DNA from 3 places in the Ruegeria sp. P8 genome. Region 1 is predicted to be linked to each of the others. Evidence: riboswitches for the same ligand, from Rfam matches in the RefSeq annotation. Region 1 holds a riboswitch; each other region holds the start of a gene.

Region 1 (10,416 bases):
GTTCTGGCACGGGTCATCGACGCCGCCGCCCCGATTGCCGGGACCATCGCGGCGGCAGACTGGACAAGCTGGGAATGCGATGCTGCTGCCTGTTCCGAGGTTGACAGCAACGATGCGCGCTTTGCCCTTACACCGATCCTGAATGCGGCCGGTTGGCACCAGGCGGCTGATCCCGGCAATCCCACCAGCCTGTCCGATCCCGGCAGCTGGGCCGCGTGGCAGAACATCACCGGGCTTGTACCCGGCGTCACGCGGTTCGCGGATGAGCTGCAATTGCTGTACCCTGCCGAGATGCTCATCACCTCGCCGGTTTTCAATCAACTGGACAATGTCTGGACGGGAAGCACCTTTGCCGCGCCATAGGACCCCCTCTGCGACCGCAACAATGTGATTTGGCGGCACTTGGTTTTTGGGGTTACGCTTGAACAGGAGGGGCGCTATGCAAAACCCGGAACGTTTCGAAAAATTCTACTTTGCCAAAGTTGGCATGGGCGAAGCCTGCGGTTGCGCCGAGCGCATCATCGACGTTTTCGAGTTCAACCGAAAAGGTGGCGCGCAATCAAAACACCCGGTGAAACAGGACCGGCGCAGACGTCTGTCGTTTCGGGCATGGGCGGTCAGATATGGGCTTATGAGCCGGAAGCGGCAGGGCTGAACCCGGATTGGTCCTGTCAGACAGCAACCAGTTTTCCGTCTCGCAAATCCAGCGCATCCGGTGCCAGTTCAGCACGGAAGGCCGGGGAATGGCTGACAAGAAGGATCGCTTGCGGCAATTCCCGGAGGATTTCCAGCAGCCGGGCCTCGTTTCGTGGGTCCAGCGCGTTGGTGGGTTCATCAAGCAGCAGAACCTCGGGCTCCATCGCCAGAACGGTCGCCAGCGTAACCAGCCGTTTTTCACCCCCTGACAACTTGTGGGTGATGCGGTTCTTCAGATGCATCAGGTCCAGATCACCCAACACGTTTTCTACGATGGCTAGCGCTTCGTCGCGTGTTCTGCCCAGGTTGAGCGGGCCAAAGGCGATATCCTCGGCGACGGTCGGGCAGAACAGTTGATCATCCGCATCCTGAAACACAAGGCCCACCCGGCGGCGTACGTCATGAAAATCGGCCTCTTGCACCCTTTGCTGACCAAAGATCGTGACCGTGCCGGACCGTGGGCGCTGCAAGCCAAGCGTGATGCGCAGCAAGGTCGATTTTCCCGCCCCGTTCGGACCCGTCAGCGACAGGCGTTGACCGGCGGACAGGCTGAGGCTGGCACCGTCCAGAACGGGTGGCTGACCAGGGTAGGCAAAGCAGATATCTTCAAGCGCAATCAGTGTCATGCCAAATCCAGTATGATCAGACCCGCGCAAAGGGCACCAAGACCTGCGGCAAAAACGATGTCCCTTCGGGTCAGGGCAAAGTCCTGAAGCAGCAGCATACGGCCTGAAAACCCCCGGCATTTCATCGCATCAAGTATGCGTTCGGATCTTTCGATCGCGCGCACCAGCATCATGCCCACGAGATAGCCAAAACTACGATAGGTGTGCCAGTTTGTTGCCGGGCGAAAGCCGCGCACTTTCATAGCCGCGCGCAGGCGCAGGTATTCTTCCCGCAGAACCTCGATATAGCGGATGGTGAACATCAGAAGGTGAACCAGCTTTTCGGGGCAGCGTAGGCGGTGCAAGGCGTGGCCAAGCGTAACCGGCTCCATCGTGCCGACCAGCACCATAAGGGACAGGATGACCGCGTTGGCCGTCAGGGCGATCTCGACCGCTTTCCAGAAACCCTGCCAGCTTGCAGGAAACCCCCAGAGCGTAAACATCGGGTCGCCGGGCATGGAGAATGGCAACAGCACCAGCATGAAAAGGATGAACCCATCCATCATGGCCATGCGTTTCAACGTTTTCCGCCAGGGCAGACGCGACGCGGCAAGAAGCGAAAGGGACACCGCCAGAGCCCCGCACAGTGCTGTCAGCGAGGACACCGCCACAGTCACCACCGCGAAGACAACCGCCATGACGATCCGCATCCTTGGATCAAGCGGGTTGATCGCGCCGCGCCGCTGCGCGCCCGCTTTGGCCAGCGTGTTTTCCTGTTGCCCCAGAACGTGCGCCATCAGGCCGCCAGCTTGCGGCGTGCCGCAAAGTAAAAGCCCAGACCAAACAGACCGACGATATATCCGATCCCACCCAGAACAGTTTGCAGGTCATTTTGTTCGCGGTAAGCCGCTATTTCCCGACGCAGCGGGCGCAGCTCATCCCGCACGGCCCTGGCAATGACCTGTTGTTGTTCATCGCTGAGCACCGCCGCTGTCTGGGCAGGTGCGTTTGTCGGCGCGGTGTCGGGTTCCGCTTCAACGCCCATGATCCGGGCGACATCCGCAGCGGGCATGGTGACCTCGGCCACATGCCCGGCACCAAGGTTTGCAAAGAAAGTATGGGCCACCGGCGCGTTTGGCGTGTAGATAAAGAACCCGTCTGCATCTGTTACGATACGGCCCAGCTCGGCTCCGTCCGGGCCGTTGACGATGACCTCGGCCCCGCTTGCCATGTCACCGTTGGAAAAGCCGATTTCGCCTTCGATGGCGTCACCGGATTCAAACACTCCGGCGATGACCTTATGCGCCAAGGCAGGTACGGGTGCGCAGCACAGCGCCAGAATGATCGCCAGGTACCTCACGCGACCGCTCCTTTGACAAACAGCTCGGGCTTGACCTTGCGCGCCAGCAAAACCGCGAACCCGGTCAGGATCGCCTCGATCGCCATGACAGGAATATGCGCAAAGAAAACAAGCTTGGCCGCTGGCAGGAATGCATCCCCGGACAAGGCCAGTGAAAACGCAACCATGCCGGTTGTGGCGGCGATGGCAAAGGCACCGCCGACCCCGCCCCATATCGCACCTTGCAGAGGTGAGCCATGGGCGATCAGGCGGCCAAAGATCAGCCCGGCCAAAACCGCGGGCAACGCGATGTTCAGGGTGTTGATCCCCAATACCGTCAACCCGCCAAAGCCAAAGAAGACGGCTTGCAGCAAAAGCCCGACGAACAGGGCCGGGAATGCGGCCCAGCCCAACAAAAGCCCGGCCATTCCGTTGAGGATCAGATGCACTGACGAAGGGCCAATCGGCACATGGATCAGCGATGCCACGAAAAAGCTGGCAGACAGCACCCCCGCTGTTGGAATGCGATCAAGATTCAGCGACCTGAGGCCCATGGCAATCCCACCCGCTGCAGCGACGGCTCCGCCGATCACGACCGGGTTGGACAAGGCTCCGTCAACGATGTGCATCTACGGTTACTCCAAATCCCAGGCGCGGATCCAGATGACCGCGTCCTGGCTGAGTTCTTTGCCGTTGTGTTCGGTCACAGGACCGGCACCGAGCGCCGCAAATCCCCAATATCCGGCTTTTGGAACGCCAAACGTGAAATACCCGTTATCATCCGAAGTTGCGACCAATGCACCACCCGGCATCGGCGAGACGGTCGGGGCCGAGGCGGCCGCGCTTTCCATGTCTGGTTCTGCGGCCATGTACTCGATCTCGATCTCGGCACCCACAACCGGTTGGCCTTCGGCCATAACCCGACCTGTAAACGTCGAACCCGCGATGATGTTGGTTGGTTTGTTGAGCGGGATGATCTCAACCGGCAGGCCCACCGGGTTCATCCAGTCGGTCGGCAGTTCGTTGCGGTTCAGGAATGCCTTGGCGATCTGCTGGATATAGATATCCTCGGATTCCTCATAATAGGGCTGGGGAACTGTCACCAGCACATAGTCGCCCGACCGTTTGACGGGAACATAACCCTTGAATGCCGCGCCTTCGTTTTCGCCACCGGTGAAACGTACGGGTTCCAGGGTATCCAGCAGATCGGTTTTCTGACCGTTGTGGATCACGTAGAATTCCTGCGGCTTGTCCAGATCCATGACATGCCCGTTCGAGAACGGATGCCAAAAGATCAGCTTGACCGGAACATTCCCCGGTGCGTCGATCATGGTTTCAGCGGTGTATTCCAGCAGGAAATGAGCATTTGCCATCGCTGGAAGCGCTATCGCCACAGCGGCTGCGGAAAGCAGCTTGGTCATCAATAGTCGTCCTTGTCCCATCGTACCAATCCCGGTACGAGATGCGTTTTGACTGCGGGGATGTCCAAGCTAAGCTGCTTTTTCAAGCATCCTGCTCCGACGCACATCCCGTCGCCGATTAGGAGTGCCCTTGTCAAAGGCACATGTCCGGCAGGTATCCTGACTTGCGGGTCAAAGCGTTGGGCTGGCCTTCCCGGATTAACTCCAGTGGCACTTCAGCCCTGCTCGCCGCTTACAGTTGCGGGTGCAGTTGCGGAATTGGGCCAAAGCCCGCACCGCATTCCCTTTTGATTCCAGAGCACGCCCCGGAACCGAACATGCCGAGCGGCTTGCCAGACTTCTTCGGCATCCGTCAACGATCATTTGCGCTGGCTATCAAAAAGTTTAGCGGGCAATGCCCTTTTTCCGGCGGATCCGCTTTGGATAAAGGTCGGGGTTTTCGGGAATGAACCTACCCTTCGAGCAGGTATCTTTCCGACAATGGCAAACTGGCCGCCCCCAATGAGCGGGCATCCGGGCCTGCCGTCCCCGCCAGCACCAAAGGCCGTTCAAGCCCGGTCAGGTTCAGGTCGGATAGTTCGACCTCAACCAGTTCCACCAGCCGCGCCTTGATATCAGCAGGCATCCAGCCATCAATCTTGACACATTCGAAGTCGATCAGGCTGCAAGACGAGACTGTGGCATGGGCGATCCCGTGCGCCGCTTGTTTCAGCCAGTTCTCAAGGTGGGATTCCGGTACGTCCCAATGCTGTGTCGTTTCCCAGATTGAACCGGGTGTCGCGGCATTCTCACCTGTCACGCGCTCCAGCACATAAAGACTGGCGACATCTATCAACGGTTTCACTCCGCCTGCGCCGTCCGGCACGGGCAATGGCCCAAGCGCACCGGCGTTTCCCCGCCCCGAAAAGATCGAGCCGTTCAGAACCACCCCGCCCCCAATGAAGAAGCCCACATAAAAATACAGGAAATCTCGTGGGCCTTCCGCCGGGCCAAAGACCAGCTCGGCACCGCAGGCGGCCGTTGCGTCGTTCTGCAAGAACACCGGCAAGTCATAGCTTGCGGCCAGCGCGCCTTTTAAGTCCGCGTCACGCCACGGATCCATTTTCTCCTGCGGAACCTGCAATGTCTGTGCCCAGTCCCAAAGGTAGAACGGCATCGCAATCCCAAGACCCGCGATCCGGCTGCGCGCTTCGGGCGACAGCGACGTCATCACTTTGTCGAGGCTTTCCTTGGAAAAGCTCAGTGTCGCCTCGGGCGTCGGAAAATCATAAGTCCGCCGTTCGCGTTGCCTGACATTGCCAAGGAAATCCGTCAGCACCAGCTCGGTACTTCGCCGCCCGACTTTGAGCCCGAAGAAATACGCGCCATCCGGATTCAGGCGCATGGGAACCGAGGGCTGCCCGACTTTTCCCCGGATCGGTTCACCCCGCAGAAGCAGCCCATCGGTTTCCAACTGGCGCATGATGACCGAAACCGTCTGTGCCGACAGCCCGGTCATGCGCGCGATTTCAGATTTTGCAAGGGCCTGATGGCGCCGGACCAGTGACAGGACAAGCCGTTCATTTCGGGCCCGCATTCCGCTTTGATTGGTGCCGCGCATGTCTGGCTCGCGTACGCCAGCGGTATTGTCCAAAGAGTTGTTTGCAGACACGGCCATCCCCTTCGTGACGACAATGTTGAAACCCTTCCTTTCTGTCAATAATAAATAAGAGTGATTTATTTATTGACTCAAAATTCGAATCTTGTGATGGTTTTCATGTTCGATCGGGCCGGATTTCGCCCGATCAGACGTATGCCCGGACGGGCATTGGGAAAACTGGGAGGACTACCGATGAAACTTGCGAAACTTGCAGGCGCCACGGCGCTGGCGGTTACGGCCATGGCAAGCAGTGCAATGGCCGAAGGTGAAACCGTTTGCCTGATCACCAAGACGGATACCAACCCTTTCTTTGTTAAAATGAGAGAGGGTGCCACAGCTAAAGCCGAAGAGCTTGGCATGACGCTGAAGGCCTTTGCCGGCAAAGTCGACGGCGACCACGAAACTCAGGTTCAGGCCATTGAAACCTGCATTCTGGATGGCGCAAAGGGTATCCTGCTGACCGCGTCGGATACGTCGTCCATCGTTCCGGCGGTGCAGCAGGCCCGCGATGCCGGGCTGCTGGTGATTGCGCTGGACACCCCGCTTGAGCCTATCGACTCGGCCGACGCGACCTTTGCCACCGACAATTTCCTTGCGGGGCTTCTGATCGGACAATGGGCAAAAGCCACTCTGGGAGATGCGGCAAACGACGCCAAAATCGCCACGTTGGACCTTGCGGTCAGCCAGCCCACTGTGGACGTGCTTCGCAATCAGGGGTTCCTGCAGGGGTTCGGTGTTGATCTGGCCGATCCGAACGTGATTGGCGATGAAAACGACCCGCGTCTTGTTGGCAGCGATGTCACCGCTGGCAACGAAGAAGGCGGCCGCCGCGCGATGGAGAACCTGCTGGCCAAAGACCCGACGATCAACGTGGTGCATACCATCAACGAACCGGCGGCAGCGGGCGCTTACGAGGCGCTCAAGGCTATCGGACGCGAAAATGACGTGTTGATCGTTTCCGTCGATGGCGGTTGCCCCGGCGTGCAGAACGTGGCGGACGGGGTCATCGGCGCAACATCCCAGCAATACCCGCTGCTGATGGCATCGCTGGGTGTTGAGGCTGTCAAGAAATGGGCGGACGAAGGGACGAAACCCGAGAACACACCCGGTAAGGACTTTTTTGACACTGGCGTGGCGCTTGTGACGGATAAGGCCGCCGACGGCGTCGAGTCCATCTCGGTTCAGGAAGGCATGGACCTCTGCTGGGGTTAAGCTGAACGTGTGGAAGGCCGCAGCGCGGCCTTCCACTTATCAAAACCACCCACACGCCCGAAACCTTGCTAAAGTCGTCATAAACCTGACGCTTTGGGGGAAGTTCCATGTCCGATTCTTCACGACAAGCCGACGATTTCGAAACCGCCGCAAAGGGCAGCCCAGAGCAAGTTGCCGAATTTGACGATCACCAACGCGGATTTGTCGGAACTGTTCAGCATTTTCTGCATGTGAACCCGTCGCTGGTCCCGCTGATTGTCCTTGTCGCTGCCATCGTCATCTTTGGTGTCTTGCTGGGCCCCAAGTTCTTTTCGCCCTTTGCGCTGACATTGATCCTCCAACAGGTTCAGATCGTCGGGATCGTGGCCGCGGCGCAGAGTCTTGTGATCCTGACCGCAGGCATCGACCTGAGTGTTGGGGCCATCATGGTGATGTCGTCGGTTGTGATGGGGCAATTCACTTTCCGCTATGGAATGCCACCTTCGGTTGCGATTGTGTGCGGCCTTGCTGTTGGCTCGGCAATCGGGGCTTTGAACGGGTTTCTGGTCAGTCGCATCAAGCTGCCGCCATTCATCGTCACCCTTGGCATGTGGCAGATCGTTCTTGCGGCGAATTTCCTTTATTCACAAAACGAAACGATCCGGTCGCAGGAGATCGAGGAACACGCCGCCATCCTGCAACTGTTTGGTGCCAAGTTTAACGTGGGCGGGGCGGTGTTTACCGTTGGTGTTGTCTTCATGCTGGCGCTGATCCTCGTCCTTGCATACGCGTTGCGGCACACGGCCTGGGGCAGGCATGTCTATGCCGTCGGGGATGACCCCGAAGCGGCAGAACTGTCTGGTGTCAACGTGCACCGTACGCTGATATCCGTGTACATGCTGTCCGGGCTGATCTGCGCCTTTGCGGGCTGGGCCCTGATTGGCCGGATCGGGTCGGTTTCGCCAACCTCGGGCCAGCTGGCCAATATCGAAAGCATCACGGCGGTCGTGATCGGGGGGATATCTCTGTTTGGCGGCCGCGGGTCTATTCTGGGGTCCCTGTTCGGTGCCCTGATCGTGGGCGTCTTTACGCTTGGGCTGCGGTTGCTGGGCGCAGATGCACAATGGACGTTCCTGCTGATCGGCATCCTTATCATCGCAGCGGTCGCGGTCGACCAGTGGATCAGAAAGGTAGCAGCCTGATGGAACCCATTCTCAAAGGACGGAACCTTGTGAAACGCTACGGCAAGGTGACTGCGCTGGATCACTGCGATTTTGACCTGATGCCGGGTGAGATTCTGGCGGTGATCGGCGACAATGGCGCGGGTAAGTCGACGCTGATCAAGGCAGTGTCCGGCGCAGTGACGCCAGACGAAGGCGATGTTTGGCTGGAAGGTCAAAAGGTGAATTTCCATTCCCCGATCGACGCGCGTGAAGCCGGTATTGAAACCGTCTACCAGACGCTTGCCATGTCCCCTGCCCTGTCGATTGCGGACAATATGTTCATGGGGCGGGAAATTCGGCGAAAGGGGCCATTGGGATCATGGCTTCGAATGCTAGACCGTCCGGCAATGGAAAAGTTCGCCCGCGAAAAGCTGAGCGAACTGGGTCTGATGACCATCCAGAATATCAATCAGGCCGTCGAAACCCTGTCGGGTGGACAGCGCCAGGGCGTTGCCGTGGCACGCGCGGCGGCATTCGGATCCAAGGTCATCATTCTGGACGAACCGACAGCAGCACTGGGCGTAAAGGAAAGCCGCAGAGTCCTTGAACTGATCCAGGATGTGAAATCACGCGGCATTCCGATCATCCTGATCAGCCACAACATGCCTCATGTTTTCGAAGTCGCAGACCGGATTCACGTGCACAGGCTGGGAAAACGCCTGTGTGTGATTGACCCCAAGGACTATTCGATGTCCGACGCCGTAGCATTCATGACCGGGGCCAAGGACGCACCGCCCGAGGATCAGGCTGCATGACCGGTGGCGGCACAGCCCCTGACGTTCTGGCCGACAGCATCGTCGACGCCGTTGAGGCGCTGCCGCCGGCCCGACACCGGCAACTTGTCGCGATTGCGGGCCCGCCCGGATCCGGGAAAAGCACCGTTGCCAGCCTTGCCACGGCCAAGCTGAACCGGCGCGGCGTGTCAGCAGGGCTTGTGCCAATGGACGGTTTTCACTTTGACAACGCGATCCTGAAGGAACGCGGGCTTTTCGCCCGCAAGGGCGCGCCGGAAACCTTCGATCTTGCCGGGTTTCATGCCTTGCTTGTGCGTTTGCGCACCGAAGATGAAGTTGCAATTCCGGGCTTCGACCGAAAGCTTGATCTGGCAATCGCTGCCCGATCAATGATCTCGCCTGATCAGCGGGTCGTTCTGGTTGAAGGCAATTACCTTTTGCTGGATGAACCGGGCTGGGTGGGCCTTCATCCCCTATGGGCGCTCAAGGTGTTTCTGGGCGTCGATCTGGCAACACTGGAATCCCGGCTCACCGACCGTTGGGTTGGGTTTGGGCTGGACAAACAGGCCGCAAGAGAGCGGGCGCTTTCAAACGACATTCCGAATGCCGAGCGGGTGATCCGGAACTCGGTACAAGGCGACCTGAACCTGTGACATCTTAGGGCGGGTCAGTCAGAGCGCCCGTGTCACCTGTCTAGTAGGTGGGCGGAACAAGACCGGCCTGAAACCACTTCACGAAAGACACGATAGAAAACACGGGCAGCCCTGTGGCGCGCTGAATATCGGGCGCGTAGGGGCACATATTCGTGCATTCCAGCACGATCGCGCCAAGATCGGTGTGTTCCGATGTCAGGGCCATTGCGGCTTCGACATTGTCCTTGCGGGCCAATTCCACATCAAGACCAAGCTCATTTCCAAGGATTGCGCGGGTGAACTCCGCCCCGCCTTCGGTTGTGCCGATAGGCGTGTCCAATGGAACATTGGCGGCCAGCAAGTGATCTTGGGTCAGAGTGGAGGCTGATATGGTCAGAACCCCGGCGCGTTTTCCCGCCGGCAGGATGCGGTTGACCATTTCAACCTGCATCAGGGACGATGTGGCCACCGGAACCGGGACCGCCTGGGCCAGCTCTTTTTGGAACAGCGACAGAAACCCGCAATTGGTGGTAATCCCGTCCACACCATCTTTGACAAGCTCCTGCGCCGCGTCGACGAACACGTCGAGCATGCCTTCGGCTTTGTGCCGGACCACCCGATCCGGCGAGGCATCACGCACAATGCGGTAGTGAACCGGAAAGGGCCAGGTCCGCGCGTTGCCCATATCGCCGGGAATGCGGGGAAAGCGGGCATCCAGCATCAGAATGCCGACAGACGCGCCGTAGATGGATTTTCCGCCCTGCGCGATCATCCCTCAACCTCCTCGATGATACGGGTCGAAATATCGTCCGACCCTTCCATGTAGATGTTCGAAATCCCGTGACGCACGGCATCCTGCACCTGATCCATACGCTTGGAGATATGTGCACCCAGAACCCGTGCCGCCTCATCCGCGTTCCGGTCCATCAAAGCCTG
Region 2 (10,416 bases), on a different contig from region 1:
GACGAAACGACCAAATCGCGAACTTGTTGCATGGAATCGACCAAATGACCAATCGCATTGCTTTTCAGGGGGAACCCGGCGCCTACAGTCACGAGGCCTGCCGCAACGCTCGGCCAGATATGGAAGCCCTGCCCTGCCGCACCTTCGAGGATGTGATCGAATCGGTCCGCTCAGGCGATGCGGATCTGGCAATGCTTCCGGTCGAGAACACGACCTATGGGCGGGTGGCCGATATTCACCGGCTGTTACCCCACAGCGGGCTGCATATCATCGATGAGGCCTTTGTCCGGGTTCATATCAACCTTCTTGCCGTGCCGGGTGCAAAACTGGAAGACATAACCGAGGCGCATTCGCATCTGGTGCTGCTGCCGCAATGTGCGGGTTTCCTTAAGGAACACGGCATCCGCGGCCGCGTCAGCCCCGATAACGCCCGCGCCGCTCGCGAAGTGGCCGAGGAAGGCAATCCGCATTCAGCCGCGCTGGCCAGTGAGCTGGCCGGTGAGATCTATAACCTGAACGTTCTGGCCCGCCATATCGAGGATAATGACGACAATACGACCCGCTTTCTTGTCATGTCGCGCGAAACGGATTTGTCCCGCCGGGGCGATCATGGGATGATCACCAGCTTTGTGTTTCAGGTCCGCAACATCCCTGCTGCGCTTTACAAAGCGATGGGCGGGTTTGCCACCAATGGGATCAACATGACCAAGCTGGAAAGCTATATGGTCGACGGCTCCTTTACCGCGACGCAGTTTTACGCGGATATCGTCGGGCATCCCGAAGACCGCAACGTGCAGCTGGCCATGGACGAGCTTGAGCATTTCACGACAAATGTCGAGGTTCTGGGCGTCTATCCGGCAGCACATCCGCGTGGATAATCACGGTTCACGACGGCATTCCTTTGGGCTTGTTTGGATGTTGCCCGTTTTTCGAAGCTGTTTGCAATGCCGGTGGCTCCCAATGTCCCGCGCCGCTGCGCCTGGAATCGTCGCTCTCTAGCGGTTAATCCGGTAGACCTTTGACACAGACCCATCTTGCGTGCGGTAGGTCCGGAAACCCATGGCTTCGTAGTAGGCCAGACCTTCGGTATTGCCTGCGCCAATTGTTGCATCGATAGCAGGGAGACTATGCGCGCGGGCCGCGTCCAGAGTGTGCGCGAAAAGTGCGCGCCCGATCCCAAGCCGGGCGGCTGATGGTCGGATATGGGTTCCAATCACGCCCCACCCGACTGACACGTCGTAGGGGTGGTTTTCGACCGCATATTTCAGGGATTGGAACCCAAGCACGTGACCATTCGGGTCCGTGGCGATTGTACACCGTATTTGATCCGGGTGGCGAACATAGTGCCTTAGGGCAAAATCGACATCGTGGGCTTTGCGCCGCTTGCCAACCAAGACCAGATCGTGAAGAACGCCAGCGATCCCTTCGGCATCGCATTCGGATGCGGGTTTGAAACTCAGGTGGTCCGGGCCCATCGCACCTGCCGTGCGATCATGTGTCTTACCCGCCATGCAGGTACCTTTGCTCCAACTCGCGTGCGAATTCGCTGAGACGCACCTGGAACTGTTTGCGAAATCTGGATTGCCCCAGCTTCATGGATTGCAACAGCAACCGTGCCGGCAGGGACTTGGCGGCGAGTGACATTTCTACGCTCAGGCGCGTCCGGCGCGGGGACAGGGCCAGAAAATCCACGGTCGTGAACCCGGTAATGCCCTTGCTGGCAGCGTCAAATCGCATTTGCGAAGGCCTGTCGAAATCCGTCATCACCACCGACATCTGACGCGGCTTTCCGCGCAGCTTGAACTCCGTATTCCATTCGGTTCCGGCCGTCACCGCTGTGCCACCGCCCAAACGGCGCACATCGATGCCACGGCGCATTGCCATACGCTCGAATCGTTCAAAATCCGACACCATGTCGAATACCGATTGGATGGGGGCCTCGATATCTTCGCGCGCTGAAAACTGCATAATGACCTTTGCTGTTTTATTGCTGAGCTAATGTTTCCTCAGTCCAGAGTATCTGCAAGCCAGTTCTGAAGCAGAAAATGAGCGATTGCCCCTTTGCGCGCTGGCAATAGCCTAGGATGATCACCGGCAAAGGCCTGCATCATTTCGGATTTGCTGACCCACATCGCCTCTTCTATCTCGACCGGGTCGATCACGATGTCGCGTGACAGCGCCTCACCCGCACATCCAAACATCAATGAGGCCGGGAACGGCCAGGGCTGGCTGGACAGGTACGAAACCGCACCTACCGGCACGCCCGCCTCTTCCATCACTTCGCGGCGCACTGCTGCCTCAAGCGTTTCGCCGGGCTCAACAAATCCCGCCAGCAAGGAGAACATCCCGTCAGGCCAGCCCGGAGACCGGCCCATCAGCACGCTGTCACCATGCGTGATCAACATGATCACAACCGGATCGGTGCGCGGAAAGTGCTGCCCGCCACAGGACCGGCAACTGCGCTGCCATCCCCCCTGCGACACCTCGCTGGCGGCACCACATCGGGCACAGAAGCGATGCGTTTCATGCCAGCCGATTATTGCCTTTGACGTTGCCGCCAGTTCCGCGTCGCGCGCCGACAGCCGTGTCATGATCCGGCGCAGTTCGGCAAACACGTGGCCTTGCGGTAAATCCGGGTGTTGTTGTTCGGACTTGTCCACGAACGCGCCCAGACTGGTCAGATCCAGCCCCTCGGCTGTCCATGCGGAAATATCAACGGCAAACACGGGGGCGCTGTCAGCGCTCAGACCCAAAAACACCGGGGATTCAATGACGCCGCCGGGACCATTGCTGATCAGCGGATGCGTCATTGGGATCATGGCAAGCTGGTCCAGCCCCTCACCCTGTACCAGCAGTTTTCCACGCCACAGCAAGATACAGCGGGCGGCCGGGTTGTGCATCGCCTCGGTCAGCTTGTCCGCATCTCCGCGATACTGCGCCGCCCGATCAAGGCCCGACCCTCCGAAGGTTACCTGCTCTGCGTTTTTCATTGGATTTCCTTTTGATCTTGCGCACAGGGCTGCCACGTCTCGGCTTGTGTTGCAATGGCTATTCAGGCGTAGAAAATCCACCACCCTGCCGCTGAAAAGCCGCATGGTGGCCTCGGAAAAATCATCTAGAGTGAATTTTGATGGATTTAATCAATACACACATTCAATAGCAGAATACTCAAAGTGAAGATCCCCTTCTCGACGCAGGTACAGCCCATTGGTGACAGTGGGAAAATTCGCATTCTGGCCACAACCGACCTGCATATGAACCTGACCGGTTTTGACTATCACACCGACACGCCAGACCAGACGATTGGATTGACAAGCACCGCCAACCTGATCCGCACAGCCCGGCAAGAGGCCAAGGACGCGCTGGTGCTGATGTTTGACAACGGGGATTCGTTGCAGGGAACCCCAATGGGCGATTGGGCAGCAAAAAGTGGCACTGCCCATCCGATGATGAAGGCATTCGAAGCCCTGGATTATGACGCGATCGGGCTGGGCAACCATGATTTCGGGTTCGGACTGGCGACATTGGACAACATCCTGACGCAAGCCCCCTGCCCGGTTATTTGCAGCAACCTGTATCGCACGCGCGGACCTCAGCCCTGGCAGCGGCATATCGTTCTGAACCGCACTGTGTCTTTGAACGGTAAAGACATTCCTGTTCGCATCGGCATCTTCTCGGTTCTTCCGCCGCAAACGGCCTGTTGGGAGGCACATAATCTGGATGACGATATCGTCGTCGAGGATATCCTGGTTGCGGCAAAGTCCCTGACGCAGACATTGCGCGACAAGGGGTGTGATATCATCGTCGCGCTTGCTCATTCCGGCCTTGGGGGCAGCGAACCGGTGGCGGGGATGGAAAACGCCGTGATACCCTTGGCCGCGATCAAAGGCATCGATGCCATTGTGGCCGGGCATACTCACCTGACACTTCCAGGAGAGGGCCATGCCAATACCCCGATGGTCGATCACCTGACGGGGCTGGTACATGGAACACCCGTTGTCATGCCGGGATCAGCGGGCTCTTACCTGGGGGTTATCGATTTGGCCGTGACCGCCGGGCCGGACGGCAAAGTGCAAATCCGGGATTGCTGCGTCGAACTGCGCCCGGTTATCAGCAACGGCACAGCCGTCGGGGAAGACAGTGAAATTGCGGGCTTGTGTGAGGTGGCACATCGTATGACCCGTCAATCCGTTGCCGCACCGGTGGCACATATCCCGGATACATTGCACAGCTATTTCAGTTGCTGTGCGCCGGATCGCGGGCTGACCCTTGTAGCTGCGGCGCAAGCCGCCGCACTGCGCCCGTTTTTGCAGGGACCAGACCTGGCGGATCTGCCGATTTTGTCGGTTGTTTCGCCTGCCAAATCCGGCGGACGCTCAGGCCCGCGCCATTATACCGAGGTACCCGCCGGAGAAATATGTTTGCGCCATGTCGCGGATCTGCATGTGTTTCCCAACGAGTTGCGTGCAATCCGGATCAGCGGCGCGCATTTGCTGGACTGGTTGGAGATGTCGGCCAGCGTATTCAACCAGTTAAAGCCCGGTTCCGAACCCGAGCTGATCAACCCTGAACGGGCCGGATACAATTTCGACATCGTGTTTGGACTGTCTTATCAGATCGATCCCACGCGGCCGCCTCGTTACGATGCGCAGGGGAAAATAATCCGCCCCGACCAAAAGCGGATCAGCGATCTGACATATGCAGGCCGTCCCGTACGACCGGAGCAGATGTTCGTTATGGCGCTGAACAATTACCGCGCCAGCGGAGGCGGGCATTTCCCGCATGCGACAACGTCTGAGCTGATCAGCCTGCCACCGCTGAGCATCAAGGACCTTGTGCAGGTTTACCTGGCGCAGCACCTTCCGCCCGACCCGATCGCCACGCAGCCCTACCCGTTCTCGCTGATGCCGCAACGGGGCGTGACAACAATTCTTCGCACAGGTCCGGGTGCCCTGAAATATCTGGATGAGTTGCACAGGTTCGATCCCGTGTCGCTGGGCTCGGATGGCAGGGGATTTGAACGCATTCGCCTGACGCTCTGATGGGTTGTCTTTTCCCGATGCCTTCCCTATATCTCGGACTCGAGAGGTTGGCGCGGGCGAGCGCCTCGCCAACCTGGTCAGGTCCGGAAGGAAGCAGCCACAACGAGCCCCGCTTGGGTCGATGTCCAACCTCTCACTTCGTGAACCACAGCCGCAGGAGGGCTTTATGATTGTAGTGAAAACCCTTCGGGCAGACTGGTTCTGATTCACCGGAATCACCGGACTGCCTGAACACACGACCTGCGGATGCGCGATTGCCATCCGTTGGCATTGCTGTTTCTGAAAACAGGCAGATAAATGTCTTATACGCTTTCGGACCTGGGATGGTCCTCTCACTTTGCCGCGCAACACGCGGCTTTTCCTTCCGACACGCCCTTTCGCGTTACCTCGGTTCATCGGGACCGTCTGATCGGGCTGAGCCCGAATGGTGAAATCCCTTTGCTGACACCGGATAGTCCGACCGGTTCATATGCCGTCGGGGATTGGATTCTTGCGGACGCCGAATACCGCGTACGTCGCCTTCTGGACCGGCGCAGCCTGCTGCAACGCAGGGCTGCCGGTACAGGTGCCACAACACAACTGATTGCCGCTAATGTCGATGTGTTGTTCATCGTCAGCTCGTGCAACGCCGATTTCAACCTGCCTCGGCTGGAACGTTATCTGGCGCTGGCGCATCAGGCCGGATGTTATCCGGTCGTCGTCCTGACGAAAGCTGACCAGTCGGATGACCCCGGCAGTTTCTCGGGACAAGTGCAATCTCTGGACCCTTTTCTGTCGGTGCTGGCGATCAATGCGCTGGACCCGGCAGATGTCGAAAAGGTTCTGGCATGGTGCCCCAAAGGCCAGACCGGCGCGCTGGTCGGGTCGTCGGGCGTAGGCAAAACGACGCTCAGCAACGCCATGACGGATCAAAACCTCGCCACGTCTGGAATTCGCGAAGACGACGCACGGGGCAGACACACGACAACGGTGCGCGCGTTGCACGGGATGGGTAACGGTGGCTGGCTGATCGACACGCCGGGAATGCGCGCACTGCGTTTGCTGGACGCTCAGGACGGGATCGACAACGTGTTCTCGGACATCACGGAGCTTGGCCAAAGCTGTCGCTTTTCGGATTGTCAGCACGAGACCGAGCCCGGCTGTACCGTGCAGAACGCAATCGACGAAGGCGTTCTTGATCCGGCGCGGCTGGACCGTTGGCGCAAGCTGCGGCGTGAAGATCAGCGAAACTCGGAAACCGTTGCCCAATCGCGGGCGCGGGACAAGGCGTTCGGCAAGATGGTGCGCGGTGTCATGCAGGACAAGAAACTTCGCAAACGGCCATAACTGCAAGGTGTTAGGAAAACCTGCGTCGCGTCTGATCAGGCGATCAGGCGCGGCCAGACCGCTGCATTGCGACGGGCAAATGCTCCGATATGGCCTATTTCCGGCAGTCCGAATTCAGCAGGCTTCAGAAGGTGGCGTCTGGCCTCGGGGCCGTACAGATCGGCAAGGCGCCAAACTGCCTCGGGCGGAGCCATCTGGTCATCTTCGAACGTGAACAGATCCACAGGTGTTCCAGAACTGCCCCAATGCGCATCAGGCAAATTCTGCCCGATCTCGGGAATGTAGCTAAGAGGTGCTGTACACCATTTGCGCCATTGCCAGTAGACCGAGGCGGGCAGGTCCGAACCAAACCCGATCGCTTTGCCGGGCAGATACCCAAGCGCCCGCACCATCAGCGGTGCATGGCCATACCAGAACAGCCCTGCCAACCCCCGATAGGGCCATGGGTGATCTTTCAAAGTCACCAGCCCCGAACACACACCGATCATTCGGTCGATCTGGTCGATATCCGGCTGCACCGGCCCCAGCATCGCACCGACCGAATGGCCGATGGTCCACTGCTGCGCCTTTGGAAACCGCCTGCGCATTTCGGCCCGTGCCGCTGGCATGTCGATCAACGCCCAATCCGCCATTGTTGCAGTTGCGTCTTTCAGGCGGCCGACCAAAGAAAGCCCGTAGTCCCGATAGTCATAGGTCAGGCAAGCTATCCCCCGCTCGGTAGCCAGCCATCGCGCAAAGTGTTGATAATAGTCACGCGGCACACCCGTGGCACTGTTAAATACGACAACGGTTTCCGGCTCACCCACTGGCCGGTACAGCCGCGCCGACAAGGGCACGGACCCTGACGGAAAGCGGAAATCTTCGATCAACACCGTCTGTTCCGTATCCAACATGATCCCCGGCTTTCGCTGAAACAATGGTTTGCCTGCCTTCGATGCCGACGAAACTAAGCCGGAACGTAAACCGCATCCAGCATGACCAAACGTCCGGCCTAAAGATCGGCTTGACTCGGAACGCGATCAGGCGCTAGCGGTTGTGTGATGGTTTCCGGCCCCCACAAGAGGTCGGGATGAAAAGGGAACACGGTGCGGTTTGTCTGGTCACACAGATATCAACCAAGTCCGCGACTGCCCCCGCAACTGTAAGCGGTAAGCAATGCCGAAATACCACTGGCCCATGGGCTGGGAAGGTCGGCAGAGCAATGACCCGCAAGTCAGGAGACCTGCCATCGGAACTGAAACCGAAACTCGGGCGGGGTGTCCGGGCAGGTCCTGACAGCCAGATGCTGTCCCACCTGCCCCAATATCCAGCCCACCACGCGCGGAGGGCGCAGGATGATCTGGAAGACAAAATCACACGAATACAGCGCAACTGTGTGCCAGCGGACGGGCAAAACCTGCCCGGCTTTGGCGCGACTGGCCCGCTCGATTTCCGAAGCCATGGCGCAGGCGGTTTCGGCCACCAGCGAGGATTTCGAATTTGAAGGCAACAGCGCGCTGTCACATTGCGCAGAAGGGTGCATGGCAACGATCCGAGCGCGATCCGACAGCGTTCGCGTTTTCTGCGGGGCGCACCCTGATACAGCAATTCGGGGCCTGGATGCCTATGCCGATTTGATCTTCGGACCTAAATTCAGAACGCTGCCCGCGGGCATTGTCGCGAACCCGCCTTGCGCCATGATCGAGGTTTCAACGATCCGACCCCCGAAATCCGGTTACGCACCCCAGCAGCTTTCAGCTTGATCCCACTTCCACCTGTGCCGGCGTGATCCGGGACGCCCAGGCCAGCTGCGCATCGGTTTCGACAACGCACGGGCGTACGGCCCGCAGGCGGTTCAGTGCGTCACTGGCGCGTTCACCGCATTCAACCATCAGTCGCAGAACAATCATCCCGGACCTGCCGCACCCCCCACGGCAGTGCACTAGGACCCGGCCACCACCCGACAGTGCATGTCGGGCCGTGGCGCTGACCTCTGGCCAGGCCTTCTGAACCGCTTGCGTTGGCGCTCCAAAATCTTCGATCGGCAGGTGAACCCACCGGCTGGCCCGGCTTTGGATGTCGCTGCCAAAGTGCTGCGCGCCATCCTGAAGCATTTCGACATCCGTCGTCATTGAAATCACAAGGCCCGGTTTCCACGCCGCAATCGTATCCAGATCGGTGGCGTAATCCCCGCCACGACCGGGCATTGAAGTAAGGGCAAGCGTCCCGCCTCCGACCTGCAGAGCAAAGATGACCAACTGCGACATGAAGTGCGTCCTCCCCCAAGGTACTCTTTAAGAAATGAGTCATTAAATCCGCTGGTCCAGTTTAGTTGGAAACCAGCCCGTTCCTGAAACAAAAAATCATCGCGCCCCACAGTGGACGCGGACTGCCGCCGCCACTACGCTGTGCCGAAGCACCGAATCCGAGCGAGAAGACATGACAGACACGCCCAGCCCCGCCTATCAGGTTCTCGCCCGCAAATACCGCCCGGAAACCTTTGCCGACCTGGTGGGTCAAGATGCTATGGTGCGCACCCTAAAAAACGCCTTCGAGGCCGACCGGATTGCGCAGGCCTTTATCATGACCGGCATTCGCGGAACGGGAAAAACCACCACGGCGCGGATCATCGCCAAAGGCATGAACTGCATCGGGCCGGATGGAACCGGAGGGCCGACAACCGAGCCTTGCGGTCAGTGCGAGCATTGCGTCGCAATCATGGAAGGTCGCCATGTCGATGTGATGGAAATGGATGCGGCCAGCCGTACCGGCGTCAACGATATCCGCGAGATCATCGACAGTGTCCGCTATCGCGCCGCCAGTGCACGCTACAAGATCTACATCATCGACGAGGTTCACATGCTCTCGACCAGCGCATTCAACGCGCTGCTCAAGACGCTCGAGGAACCGCCCGCACATGTGAAATTCATCTTCGCGACCACCGAGATTCGCAAAGTGCCGGTCACGGTTCTGTCGCGGTGTCAGCGCTTTGACCTGCGCCGGATCGAGCCCGAAGACATGATCGGTCTGCTGCGCAAGATCGCCGGGGCCGAGGGCGCGCAGATCGCCGACGACGCACTGGCGCTGATCACCCGCGCTGCAGAAGGGTCGGCCCGCGACGCGACCTCACTGCTGGATCAGGCAATTTCACACGGGGCTGGCGAGACGACCGCCGATCAGGTCCGTGCGATGCTGGGTCTGGCGGATCGTGGTCGCGTTCTGGACCTGATGGACATGATCCTGCGCGGTGACGCGGCAGGGGCGCTTACTGAACTGAGCGGGCAATATGCGGAAGGCGCGGACCCTCTGGCCGTGCTGCGCGATCTGGCCGAAATCACGCATTGGGTGTCCGTCGTAAAGATCACACCTGACGCGGCCGAAGACCCGACGGTTTCCCCCGACGAACGCACACGGGGCCAGCACATGGCCGAGGCTTTGCCGATGCGGGTTCTGACCCGGATGTGGCAGATGCTGCTGAAGGCGCTGGAAGAAGTCTCTGCGGCGCCCAACGCGATGATGGCCGCCGAGATGGCCGTTATCCGGCTGACGCATGTCGCTGATTTGCCCAGCCCCGAAGAGCTGATCAAACGGCTGCAAGACACCCCGCCTCCGCCTCCCGGCGGGCCGGGCGGAGGCATGTCAATATCCCGACAGGCCCCGGTGGCAACGCAATCCAACGGGGCCCCGCCTGCCTATACATCGCCCCCGCGCGGAGCGGGTGGCGCACCGGTTGCCGCACTGTCGCAGGATGCACAGACGGCCCTGGCCCGCTATCCAACCTTCGGGCATGTGGTGGAACTGATCCGCACAAACCGCGATGTGAAACTGCTTGTCGAGGTGGAAAGCGGCGTGCGCCTTGTGTCGTATCAGCCCGGCCGGATCGAATTCACCCCGACGCCTCAGGCACCGTCGGATTTGGCGTCGCGATTGGGCTCTGCCCTGCAACGATGGACCGGCAATCGGTGGGCCGTCTCCATTGTCTCGGACGGAGATGCGGCGACCATTGCGGAAGTGCGGGACCGGGCCGAACTTGCCCTGAAAGCCGAGGCCGAAGAACACCCGCTGGTTC
Region 3 (10,416 bases), on a different contig from region 1:
CGCTTCACTTTCGTAGAATTCGACAACAATCGTCATGCCATCCTGAAGGAACGGACGACGCTCGCCCAGCAAATCCGCTGGCAATTCAATCTGTTCGTATGTTTCGGCATCCATGAAGACCAGCATGCCATCGGTTTCATACAAGAACTGCTGATCCTTCTGTTCAAGGCGCACACGCTCAACCTTGTCAGCCGAGCGGAACCGTTCGTTCAGTTTCGAACCATTGCGCAGGTTGCGCAGTTCGACCTGCGCGAAAGCGCCACCCTTGCCGGGCTTCACATGGTCAACCTTGACCGCGGCCCAAAGGCCGTCGTTATGCTCAAGCACATTGCCGGGGCGAATTTCGTTCCCATTTATCTTGGGCATTACATAATTCCTTCACAAACGGTTGATGCGTCAGTTGCGCCTCCTATATCTGGCGGGAACATACCTGACAAGACAACCAAACCTAGTGCTGCACGTGCAGCGAGATATGCAAGTGACGCAACGCAACTATGCATATTAGCTGTATCCGAATCGCACTTTATCGGTCATAAGGACCGTCACGCCGAAAATTGCAAGAGCAAGAAAAACAAGGAAGACGAGATGAGAGATTTCGTTGACGGCACTGCCTTTAACAACGAACAAGGCAATCGTGCTCGCAAACTTTTCGCGGCCGTTGTGTTGGCCGCACTCGATGACGCCATTGCCGATGACAAGAAGTATGGCAATGGCCCGGAACAAATCGCCCGTTGGGCGCGCTCGCGCGATGGGCGCGAAGTGCTGTCTTGCGCGGGAATCGACCCGAACGAGCGGGTTGTCAGCGGACTGATGGAGTTCGTTGGCCGTGGCGTGCGGACCTCGGTCGCGCTGTCGCGTGAAGAAAGCGAGCGTCGCAATGCCGCTCAGCAGGCTGAAGCTGCCTGATCCAAGGCTGTTTCAACTCAGAAAAAACGCGCTCTGCCATCAGAGCGCGTTTTTCTATGCGTATCCCACCACGATCCTGGGCGTCAGGGTGAGTTCGGGGCTTCCCCTGCCCGCCCAAATCAGGTCATCTGCACCTTGACAGGTAGGAGACAATCCATGGTTCGCGCTATCATGATTCAAGGCACCGGCAGCAATGTCGGAAAATCCGTTCTGGTGGCGGGGCTTGCGCGGGCTTTTACACGGCGGGGTCTTCGGGTTGCGCCCTTCAAACCGCAGAACATGTCGAACAATGCTGCTGTTACAGAAAACGGTGGGGAAATCGGTCGCGCACAGGCCCTTCAGGCACGGGCGGCAAGGCGGGCGACGCATACGGATATGAACCCTGTATTGCTAAAACCTGAAACTGATACCGGCGCGCAGATCATTGTTCAGGGGCAGCGCGCGGGCACCATGAAAGCCGGTGATTACCGCAAGGATAAATCCAGACTGCTAAGCGCCGCACTGGAAAGCTTTGACCGGCTGTGCAACGACGCGGATCTGGTTCTGATCGAAGGGGCGGGCAGCCCGGCCGAAACAAACCTGCGCAAGGGTGACATCGCAAATATGGGCTTTGCCTGCGCTGCGAACATACCTGTAATACTTGTCGGCGACATTCACCGCGGCGGTGTGATCGCACAGATCGTTGGCACTCAGGCGGTTCTGGACGACGGTGATCTTGCGCGAATTCGGGGCTTCGCCGTCAATCGGTTCAAAGGCGATGTGTCCCTATTTGACGAAGGGCGCGATGATATTGCCTCTCGTACAGGGTGGCCCTGTCTGGGGGTCGTGCCATGGTTTCATGACGCCTGGAAGCTACCGGCCGAAGATATGATGGACATCCGCTCTCACACAGGCGGCACCTGCAAGGTCGTTGTGCCACAGCTTGAACGGATGGCGAATTTCGACGACCTTGATCCATTGTCGGCCGAACCCGGTGTGAGTGTCGAGATCATTCCGGCCGGACGCGCATTGCCGGGCGATGCCGATCTGGTTTTGCTACCGGGCAGCAAATCCACCATCGGAGATCTGGCCTATTTCCGTGCACAAGGCTGGGACATCGACCTGTACGGCCATGTCCGGCGCGGCGGGCATGTTTTGGGTCTCTGTGGTGGCTTTCAAATGCTGGGCAAGACCATTTCCGACCCCGATGGCGTAGACGGTCGACCGGGTAAGGTCGACGGGTTGGGGTTGCTGGATGTGGACACAGTCATGGGAGGACAAAAGCAAGTTGTCCTGCGTACGGCCCATGCGTTGCCGGACCGAGAGCCAGTCACCGGATACGAAATCCACATGGGCCATACAAACGGGCCGGATTGCACCAATGCATGGCTTGAGGTCGAAGGCCGCCCTGAAGGCGCGGCCAGCGCAAACGGGCGGATCAAGGGAAGCTATCTGCACGGTATCTTTTCGTCCGACGCATTCCGGGCGCGGTATTTGTCAGCGTTAGGCGTGACCTCGGACCTGTCCTATGAGGACGGCGTCGAGCAGGCGCTGGACGATCTGGCCGATCATCTGGAGCGCCACATGGACCTTGACCTGCTGCTCAGCCTCGCGCAGCCTCCGCACCGTGGCTGAGAGTTACTCCAGATCCTGAGCCGCAAGAGCGCGGGCGATCTCTCGCCTGACCATCTTGCGCACATTTCGTGTAATCCGCTCACCCATCGTTCCTTGCAGCTCGGCGCGGACAACCTCTGCGATCAGGGTGCGCAGAGCGTCTTCATCCATGTCGATCGTCCTGACATTTTCGTTGGAATCAGGTTCTTCGGCATCAGCATCAGACACAACAGCTTGAGACGACCGGATGAATTCCGCCTGATAAGGTGCGTCTTCGTCCTGCTGAACCGCGTCTGGTTCTTCGCCACCGGCAGTATCAATCGACATCGCAGCGGCAAATTCTTCTTCGACATCCCATGGCAGCGCGTGCGACGGTGTGCCCGAATATGCATCCTGGCTGTCACCGTCCGGTTCCCACTGATCTTCTGTTTGCGCAATGGCCGCTTCCAGCGCTTCGATCTTTGCACTCAGGCTGCTTGTTGCATCATCCGCCGCGGCGCGTTTCGTCTCGGCTGTTTCTGGCTTGTCCCGGTCGGCGTTCGCGGGTTGACCCGTCTGAACGATGTCGCAGGTGCGCAGCAACATCGGCTTCGCAGCATCTGAAACTTCGGCTTCTGATACAGCTTTAGCGGGAATCACCCCCAATTGATCTGGTGTGTTGATCCGCAATGCATCTGTAAGCACCAGCCGCCCCGGCTTGCGTGCCTTAGTCGTTTGATCCGCGACGGTTTTATCACGACTGTCTTCACTGACCAGACGTTTGACCGAAGACAGAACGTCTTCGATCCCTGCTTTCACGACATTATCAGACATTGTTCTCTACCGCTCTATCCTTGGATCGAGTGTAGCCAAACAATCCGCGCCTCACAACAGATAGTATTGGCGATCAGTCCCGGCGCAATGCTTTGAGAACGCGATCCAGATCCTTGCTTTGCTTGCTGACCTGTGCCGGCGCATTCTTGACCAGATTGTAATACAAAGTCGGATCATAGATTTGCACCGCCAGCCCAAGACGCTCGGCTGTCAGAAGGCCCTGCGCCTGCAACAACTGATAGGCAGCCCGTGACCGTTCGGTGCGCGAAGCGACTTCTGCCAGCTGTGCATCCAGCAAATCCTGCTGCGCATTCAATACATCCAGAGTTGTTCGCGCGCCCAGAGTTGCTTCTTCCCGGATGCCATCAAACGCCACCTGCGAGGCGTTAACGCGCTCGGTTGACGCCCTCAGACTGGCGCTGGCCGCCTGAAACGCCGCATAACGGTCGGTCACACCCTGCGTGATGTTCTTTTGAACGTTCAGAAGATTCGCGCGCGAGGCATCCCGGCTGGCCATTGCGCGGCGGACATTTGCCGCCAACCGGCCACCCGCGTAGATGGGTTGTGTGAAGTTCAGCGACACGGTGGCGTCGTTCACATAGTCATTGTTGTCATAACGCTCGGACACGCCAGCATCGGCATTCAGGCTGACATTCGGCCCAAGGTTTGCCCGTTGCTGCTGCACGACCAGATCAAACGCCCTGACCTGATGCTGCGCCGACAGAATGGCCGGGTGGTTGCGTTGCGCCAGGTTCACAGCTTCAGCTTCGGAACGCGGCAGATTGGGCAGGCTCGGCTGACCAGCCGTTCGCCCCGGTGCCTTTCCGACCGCGTTCACGTATTCGGCCTGCGCAATGCTCAATTCACCGCGTGCCACAGCCAGATCCGCCTGAGAGCTTGCCAGCTGCGCTTCGGACAATGCGACGTCCGTCCGGGTTACTTCGCCCACTTCGAAGCGGTCATTCGACGCCCTAAGTTCCTCTGCCGACACATCCACGTTGTTCTGGCGGATCGCCACGGTCTCTTCTTGCAACAGGACGCCCAGATAGGCATTTGCTGCGCGGATAAGAACCTGTTGTTCGATATCGATCAGGGTTTGCCGGGTCGATAGCACCGTTTCCTGCGCCGACTGCTTGCCCAGCACCGACGCGCCGCCATCATACAAAAGCTGGCTCAGCGTCAGGCCCGAAAAGAACCGCGACGGCTCGTTTGTCGTCACGACGTTATTGACCCGCGAACGGGTGTAATCCTGGCTGACCTGCACGGTCCAGTTGATGATTGGCCGCAACGCGGAAAGCGCAATGGCCACATCTTCATCCGCCGCTCGCAGCAACGCCCGGTTCTGCTCAAGCAAACCACTGGTGTTATACGCGCCGATGAACGCATCCGTTATGTTGTCTGCCCACGCTGCACGCCCTGGCATCACGCTCATGGCAAGTCCTGCGGTCACAGCAAACGCCCTGACCAGCTTACCTGTCGCCGAACCACGCATACCAAAATCCTCTCAAACGAAATTACACTGCCCTACAGGCAGTTTGCGGCCTTCTTTTCAACTAATCAAGGTGATAGAAAAATCTATCGGCGGACTATAGCGAAAATGCACACTCTGCCGAAAAACCTTCCAGAACCGGCGCATTGGCATTGAACACATCACGCCAACTGACGCGGCCCCCGGTTTTTCGACCAATCCGAACTGTACCCAGGTTGCCGTTGACAAACAGACACACGATCCGACCGTGATCCTTGAGTTGATCCAACAGGGCATCGGGTACCTGCTCGACACCGCCCTGCACCATGATCGCATCATAGGGGCCATGCTCCGCCACACCCTGTTCCAGCGCGCCGACGTGGATAATGGCGTTGTGCACGTCAGCTTCGGCCAAGAGGTTTTGCGCCTCGGCTGCAAGGGTTTTGTCGCTTTCAACACCCACAACCAACTCAGCCATCCGCGCGGTGACAGCCGTGGAATACCCCATTGCCGGAGCGATATCGAGGACCATCTCATCCTTGGATATGTTCAGCACGTCCAGCATTTTAGCCAGGGTCCGCGGCTCCAACATGCTGCGCCCGTCCCCCAGATCAATCAGGCCGTCCACATAGGCCGCCTCGCGTTGAGAATCGGGCACGAAGCTTTCCCGCGGAACACTCAACATCGCCTCAATGATCGGGAACTTGGTGACGTCAGAGGGGCGGATCTGCGTATCAACCATTGTGCGGCGCCGGGCTGCGAAGTCAGTCATTGGATATCTCGTCTCATTCCCAAAGATGTCGGGCTTGTGCCATATCCTGAACTTTCCAGCAACGCCCCTGTTGCCGCAACCTGAATCTTGATCACCTCCTTGGGCGTGGACGTCGGCATATTTCGATCTTGCCGGCAATTTCGCGCGCAATCCACTGGACGCCCCAGAGGAAAGCTGTTAAAAACCCAATTACACCACGGCAAGTATTTGATTTTACTTGAAAAGGCGAGTTGGCGGAGTGGTGACGCAGCGGATTGCAAATCCGTGTACACCGGTTCGATTCCGGTACTCGCCTCCAACTACATCCAAATCGCTGACTTGGCCCCGCAGTATGCCCGTGTGACGCTTGGTATTTTCAGACGTTCATGGCCCGCGATTCTGTCGAACTGCGGGCCAGATATGGCGTGTTTTTTCGGAACACCTGCCTACCCCTGCTCGTTCACGGGGCGCGATGTAGTCTGGTGTTTGCCTTACCCTCAGGCGCGCCCTTGTGGCACAACCTCGTATCCCGGCTCTTCCGGTTCATCATCCGTCATTTCGGCTGGAAAGCCCGGGGCGGTGATATCCAGGCCGGTTGCCTCTTCCAGCCGTTTGATAATATTTGGTGAAAGCTCGCGTTCGCCATATCGTGCGATACCATCGTTAAAGATGTTGATCATCACCGGGTTTATTTCCAGCGGCACCCCGGCGCGGTCGGCGACCTCCTGAAACAAACCGATATCCTTCTTCACCAGATCCATGGTGAAGGAAATATCGCGCGACCCGTTCAGGATGACCTGACTTTCGGTTTCGTGCACGAAGGATGTGCCGGACGAGATTTTGATCGCCTCATAGGTCGTGTTCAGATCCATCCCCGCAGCCTTTGCTGTAACCAGTGCTTCGGCGCAGGTAATCAGGTTGGCAGTGGCAAGATAGTTGGTCATCACTTTCAGCACCGAGGCCGAGCCCAGCTCGCCGGTGTGCAAAACCCGGCGGCCCATTGTCGTCAGGAACGGCAGAATTCGTTCAAACGTTTCCCGGTCACAGCCCGCAAAGATCGAGATATTGCCCGTCGCGGCACGGTGGCACCCGCCAGAAACCGGGCAATCCACAGCTGCACCGCCGCGTGAAATGACTTCGGCACCGAGGCGTTTGACTTCGGCTTCGTCTGTGGTCGACATCTCCATCCAGATCTTGCCGGGGCCCACTTCGGGCAACATCTCCTTCATGACTGCGTCCGATGCTGCCGGAGACGGCAGACAGGTGATCACCGCATCGCAATCGCGCATCAGCTGGGCGGGCCCTTCTGCCGCCTTTGCGCCTTTGGCGACAAATTCGGCCACCAGATCTGCGTTCAGGTCATGCACAGTCAGGTCAATGCCATTGCGCAAAAGGGATCCCGAAAGCTTGCCGCCAACGTTACCCAGACCGATAAATCCCACTTTCATATGACGCATCTCCAAGTTCGTCGTTTTCCCGTCATGCGACCACATACCGAACACGCACTTCATGCCGCCGAACGACGCCTACAGGTCGCTTTTTTCACCTTGGCTTATTTGTTGCGCGCGAACCGCTTGACAAGCGGGCCGGCGGTGCCGCATGTCCCGGACGTTGGTGTCGGCAACAGCCGATGAAAAGGGAATGCGTCAACGGTTCATCCGCCAAGCGCAGCCGCCCCCGCGACCGTGACCGGAGAGGATGCCCAATGCCACTGGCCTGTGCCGGGAAGGCGGGACATCCGACAGAGCGACCGCTCTGGCATCCGCAAGCCGGGAGACCTGCCAACACCCGAAGTTGAAACCGGGCGGGGTGTTCCGGTGTCGGGTCCATGTGCAGACGTGGTGCCCGCATGAAACCCCGTCCCCCGCGAAGAGGATTTGGGGGGATGAGAGACATGACCGAGACCGCACCGGTAGAATTACTGGTCTGCACGACTTGCCGCCGGGGTCTGCCCTTCGAGGATGATGCTGAGCGTCCCGGCACATTGTTGCACAAGGCCTTGGAACAGGCTGCCCTGCCAGATGGCATCATTCTGAAACCTGTCGAATGCCTTTCGAACTGCGATCAGGGCTGTTCCATCGTTCTTCGGGGCGGGCCGGATCGCTGGACCTTTGTTTACGAGAACCTGAACGAAATCGATCACGTCGATGTCATCATCGATGGTGTGACCAAGTATCTGGCCACAGACGATGGTCTGGTGAAGTGGCGCGACCGTCCTGAACATTTCCGCAAAAACTGCGCCTCGCGCATTCCCCCGATTGGAGGCTGAGATCATGTCGAACCTAGAAAAACTTCCCGTCACCGTGATCACCGGCTTTCTGGGCTCGGGCAAAACCACGCTGGTGCGTCATCTGATGCAGAACCCGCAGGGAAAGCGTCTTGCGATTGTTGTTAACGAGTTTGGCGATGTGGGTGTTGATGGTGACATTCTAAAATCCTGCGCGATACCGGATTGCCCTGCGGAAAACATCATGGAACTGGCAAACGGCTGCATTTGCTGCACCGTGGCTGATGATTTCATCCCGACCATCGAGGCGCTGATGGCGCTGGAACCGCGCCCGGATCACATCCTGATCGAAACATCCGGCCTTGCACTGCCCAAACCGCTGCTGAAAGCGTTTGATTGGCCTGATATCCGTTCGAAAATCACCGTTGATGGCGTGATTGCGCTGGCCGATGCCGAGGCGGTGGCCGCCGGTCGCTTTGCTCCGAACGTTGAAGCGGTGGATGCCCAACGGCTGGCTGATGACTCGATCGATCACGAAACACCCTTGTCCGAGGTGTTCGAAGATCAAATCTCGTGCGCGGATATCATCCTGCTGACCAAGCCCGATCTGGCAGGTCCGGAAGGCGTCGCGAAAGCCAAACAGATCATCGCCGCCGAGGCACCGCGGCCGCTTCCCGTTGTCGAGGTCGCCGAGGGTGTCGTCGACGTACGTGTCGTGCTTGGCCTTGAGGCTGCCGCCGAAGATGACATGGACGCCCGCCCGTCACATCACGATGGCCATCACGATCATGAGCATGACGATTTCGAAAGCATCATCGTCGAGTTGCCGGAACAGACCGACCCTGCGGAACTGGTAGCCAGAATCGAACGTCTTGCGACTGAGCTGAATATCCTGCGCGTCAAAGGCTATGCCGCCGTCGCTGGCAAACCGATGCGCCTGCTGGTTCAGGCTGTCGGCGCGCGAGTTCGTCACCAATACGACCGCCCATGGGAGCCCGGTGAAGAGCGCCGCTCGCGCCTGGTCGTGATTGCCGAGCATGACGACATCAAAGAAGCCGAAATCCGTGATATCCTCGTGGGTGTGACCGAGGTTGCCGAGTAAGTCATGCACGTCGTCTTTCGCGAAAGCCACGGGCTCGAGGAAACCGAGACCCCAACCGATCTGGGCCAAAGCCCGGGTGATCTGGTTGTGCTGTCCTTTTCCGACAGTGACCTGGGCGCTTTCGCGGCGGGCTGGCATCGCGGCGGCGGACCTGAGGGGCGGATGCCCACGATGCGGCTGGCCAATCTTGCTGCATTGAAACACCCCCTGTCCGTCGACACCTATGTTGAACAGACACTTGAAGGCGCAAAGGGCATCCTGATCCGTCTGATCGGCGGCGTGCCCTATTGGTCTTACGGGCTGCAACAGGTTCTGGCACTGGCGCAGGCCAAAGGCATCGCGCTGGCCGTTCTACCGGCGGATGGGCGCGAAGACACTCGGTTGGATGAGTATTCGACCCTGCCCCTCTCGACCCTGCGGCGGCTGGCACATCTGTGTGATACCGGCGGAGAAGTCGCGGCGCAGGCCGCATTGGCCCAGATGGCGTTAGCAGCAGGGCTTTATGCCGGCCCGGTGATGGGCGCGAAAACCCTGCCCGAATGCGGTGCGTGGTGCCCGGAACAGGGTGTCATCCCGGTGGATTCCGCGTTCGAGAACGATGCGAAACGCATTCTCGTAACCTTCTACCGTGCTTATCTGACATCAGCAGACACAGCTCCGGTCGCGGCCCTGATCCGCAGCCTGCGCGCCCGCGGGCTCCAGGCGGTGGGTTTGTTCGCCCCGTCGCTCAAGGCCCCGGCCGCTGCCGACTGGCTCAGGGAACAGGTCGTTGCCCTGAGACCATCGGCCATCATCAACGCCACTTCATTCTCAGGTAAGGGCGCGTCTGGCACGTCGCCTTTGGACGCAGCGGATGTGCCGGTGTTTCAAGTCGCCCTCGCCACGTCGCGACGCAAGGCCTGGGCCGAGGCCGAACGCGGCCTGTCACCCGCCGACCTCGCCATGCATGTGGTATTGCCCGAAGTGGACGGGCGAATATCGGCAGGCGTTGTCTCTTTCAAAGAGCCGGGCAAGCGCGATTCGCATTTGGAATACTCGCGTTTTGCGCATCGGGCCGAGCCGGATCGGATCGAGGCGATCATCGACCGGGTATCGGGTTGGCTTGCCCTGAATGACAAACCCAAGGCAGATCAGGTTCCTGCGTTGGTACTGTCCACATATCCCGGCAAAGACTGGCAAATGGCCCATGCGGTTGGTCTCGACGCGCTGGCCTCGGCTGAGGCGATGCTGTCTGATCTTTGCGGTGAAGGCTACGACATCGCGGCTGGCGATCCGGTTGCCGACGCACTCTTGGACGCCCGGATATCGTGGCCGCTTGAGGATTATCTGAGCGCACTCGCTGAATTACCCCAGACCCTGCGCACCGATCTGCACACCGTATGGGGCAATCCCGAGCAAGACCCAACTTTCGCTCATGGCGCGTTTCACTTCATGGCTTTGCGACGCGGCAAGGCACTGGTCGCACTGCAACCAGAACGCGGAACACCCGAGCTGCGGGATGACGACTATCATGACCTCTTGCGCACCCCGCGCCACAGTTATGTCGCCTTCTATTT

The links. A riboswitch is a leader RNA that binds a small molecule or an ion and turns the genes downstream of it on or off. The one in region 1 is predicted to bind cobalamin.
Region 2: linked by a shared signal. The riboswitch ahead of ACR0BZ_RS17460 (hypothetical protein) and the one ahead of ACR0BZ_RS18150 (DUF4198 domain-containing protein) in region 1 are both predicted to bind cobalamin.
Region 3: linked by a shared signal. The riboswitch ahead of ACR0BZ_RS08490 (DUF1636 family protein) and the one ahead of ACR0BZ_RS18150 (DUF4198 domain-containing protein) in region 1 are both predicted to bind cobalamin.

The regions. Positions count from the first base shown of each region.
Region 1 is NZ_JBQERC010000023.1:12,517-22,932, forward strand. It holds gene ACR0BZ_RS18120 (hypothetical protein) at 1-363, shown strand, start outside; gene ACR0BZ_RS18125 (hypothetical protein) at 440-655, shown strand; gene ACR0BZ_RS18130 (energy-coupling factor ABC transporter ATP-binding protein) at 672-1,322, opposite strand; gene cbiQ (cobalt ECF transporter T component CbiQ) at 1,319-2,098, opposite strand; gene ACR0BZ_RS18140 (cobalt ABC transporter permease) at 2,098-2,661, opposite strand; gene cbiM (cobalt transporter CbiM) at 2,658-3,269, opposite strand; gene ACR0BZ_RS18150 (DUF4198 domain-containing protein) at 3,276-4,061, opposite strand; cobalamin riboswitch at 4,194-4,392, opposite strand; gene ACR0BZ_RS18155 (ROK family transcriptional regulator) at 4,513-5,718, opposite strand; gene ACR0BZ_RS18160 (substrate-binding domain-containing protein) at 5,893-6,912, shown strand; gene ACR0BZ_RS18165 (ABC transporter permease) at 7,020-8,093, shown strand; gene ACR0BZ_RS18170 (ATP-binding cassette domain-containing protein) at 8,093-8,869, shown strand; gene ACR0BZ_RS18175 (nucleoside/nucleotide kinase family protein) at 8,866-9,501, shown strand; gene ACR0BZ_RS18180 (aspartate/glutamate racemase family protein) at 9,542-10,252, opposite strand; gene ACR0BZ_RS18185 (GntR family transcriptional regulator) at 10,249-10,416, opposite strand, start outside.
Region 2 is NZ_JBQERC010000020.1:7,751-18,166, reverse strand. It holds gene ACR0BZ_RS17500 (prephenate dehydratase) at 45-878, shown strand; gene ACR0BZ_RS17495 (N-acetyltransferase family protein) at 996-1,511, opposite strand; gene ACR0BZ_RS17490 (SRPBCC family protein) at 1,501-1,968, opposite strand; gene nudC (NAD(+) diphosphatase) at 2,007-2,990, opposite strand; gene ACR0BZ_RS17480 (bifunctional 2',3'-cyclic-nucleotide 2'-phosphodiesterase/3'-nucleotidase) at 3,174-5,042, shown strand; RNA gene ffs (signal recognition particle sRNA small type) at 5,083-5,181, shown strand; gene rsgA (ribosome small subunit-dependent GTPase A) at 5,340-6,368, shown strand; gene ACR0BZ_RS17465 (alpha/beta hydrolase family protein) at 6,404-7,261, opposite strand; cobalamin riboswitch at 7,394-7,612, shown strand; gene ACR0BZ_RS17460 (hypothetical protein) at 7,703-8,110, shown strand; gene ACR0BZ_RS17455 (protein-tyrosine phosphatase family protein) at 8,102-8,614, opposite strand; gene ACR0BZ_RS17450 (DNA polymerase III subunit gamma/tau) at 8,787-10,416, shown strand, end outside.
Region 3 is NZ_JBQERC010000004.1:137,789-148,204, forward strand. It holds gene efp (elongation factor P) at 1-366, opposite strand, end outside; gene ACR0BZ_RS08455 (DUF6280 family protein) at 586-906, shown strand; gene ACR0BZ_RS08460 (cobyric acid synthase) at 1,063-2,520, shown strand; gene ACR0BZ_RS08465 (hypothetical protein) at 2,524-3,312, opposite strand; gene ACR0BZ_RS08470 (TolC family outer membrane protein) at 3,386-4,804, opposite strand; gene ACR0BZ_RS08475 (protein-L-isoaspartate O-methyltransferase family protein) at 4,899-5,552, opposite strand; tRNA gene ACR0BZ_RS08480 (tRNA-Cys) at 5,777-5,850, shown strand; gene ACR0BZ_RS08485 (NAD(P)-dependent oxidoreductase) at 6,029-7,024, opposite strand; cobalamin riboswitch at 7,127-7,331, shown strand; gene ACR0BZ_RS08490 (DUF1636 family protein) at 7,426-7,800, shown strand; gene cobW (cobalamin biosynthesis protein CobW) at 7,805-8,860, shown strand; gene cobN (cobaltochelatase subunit CobN) at 8,864-10,416, shown strand, end outside.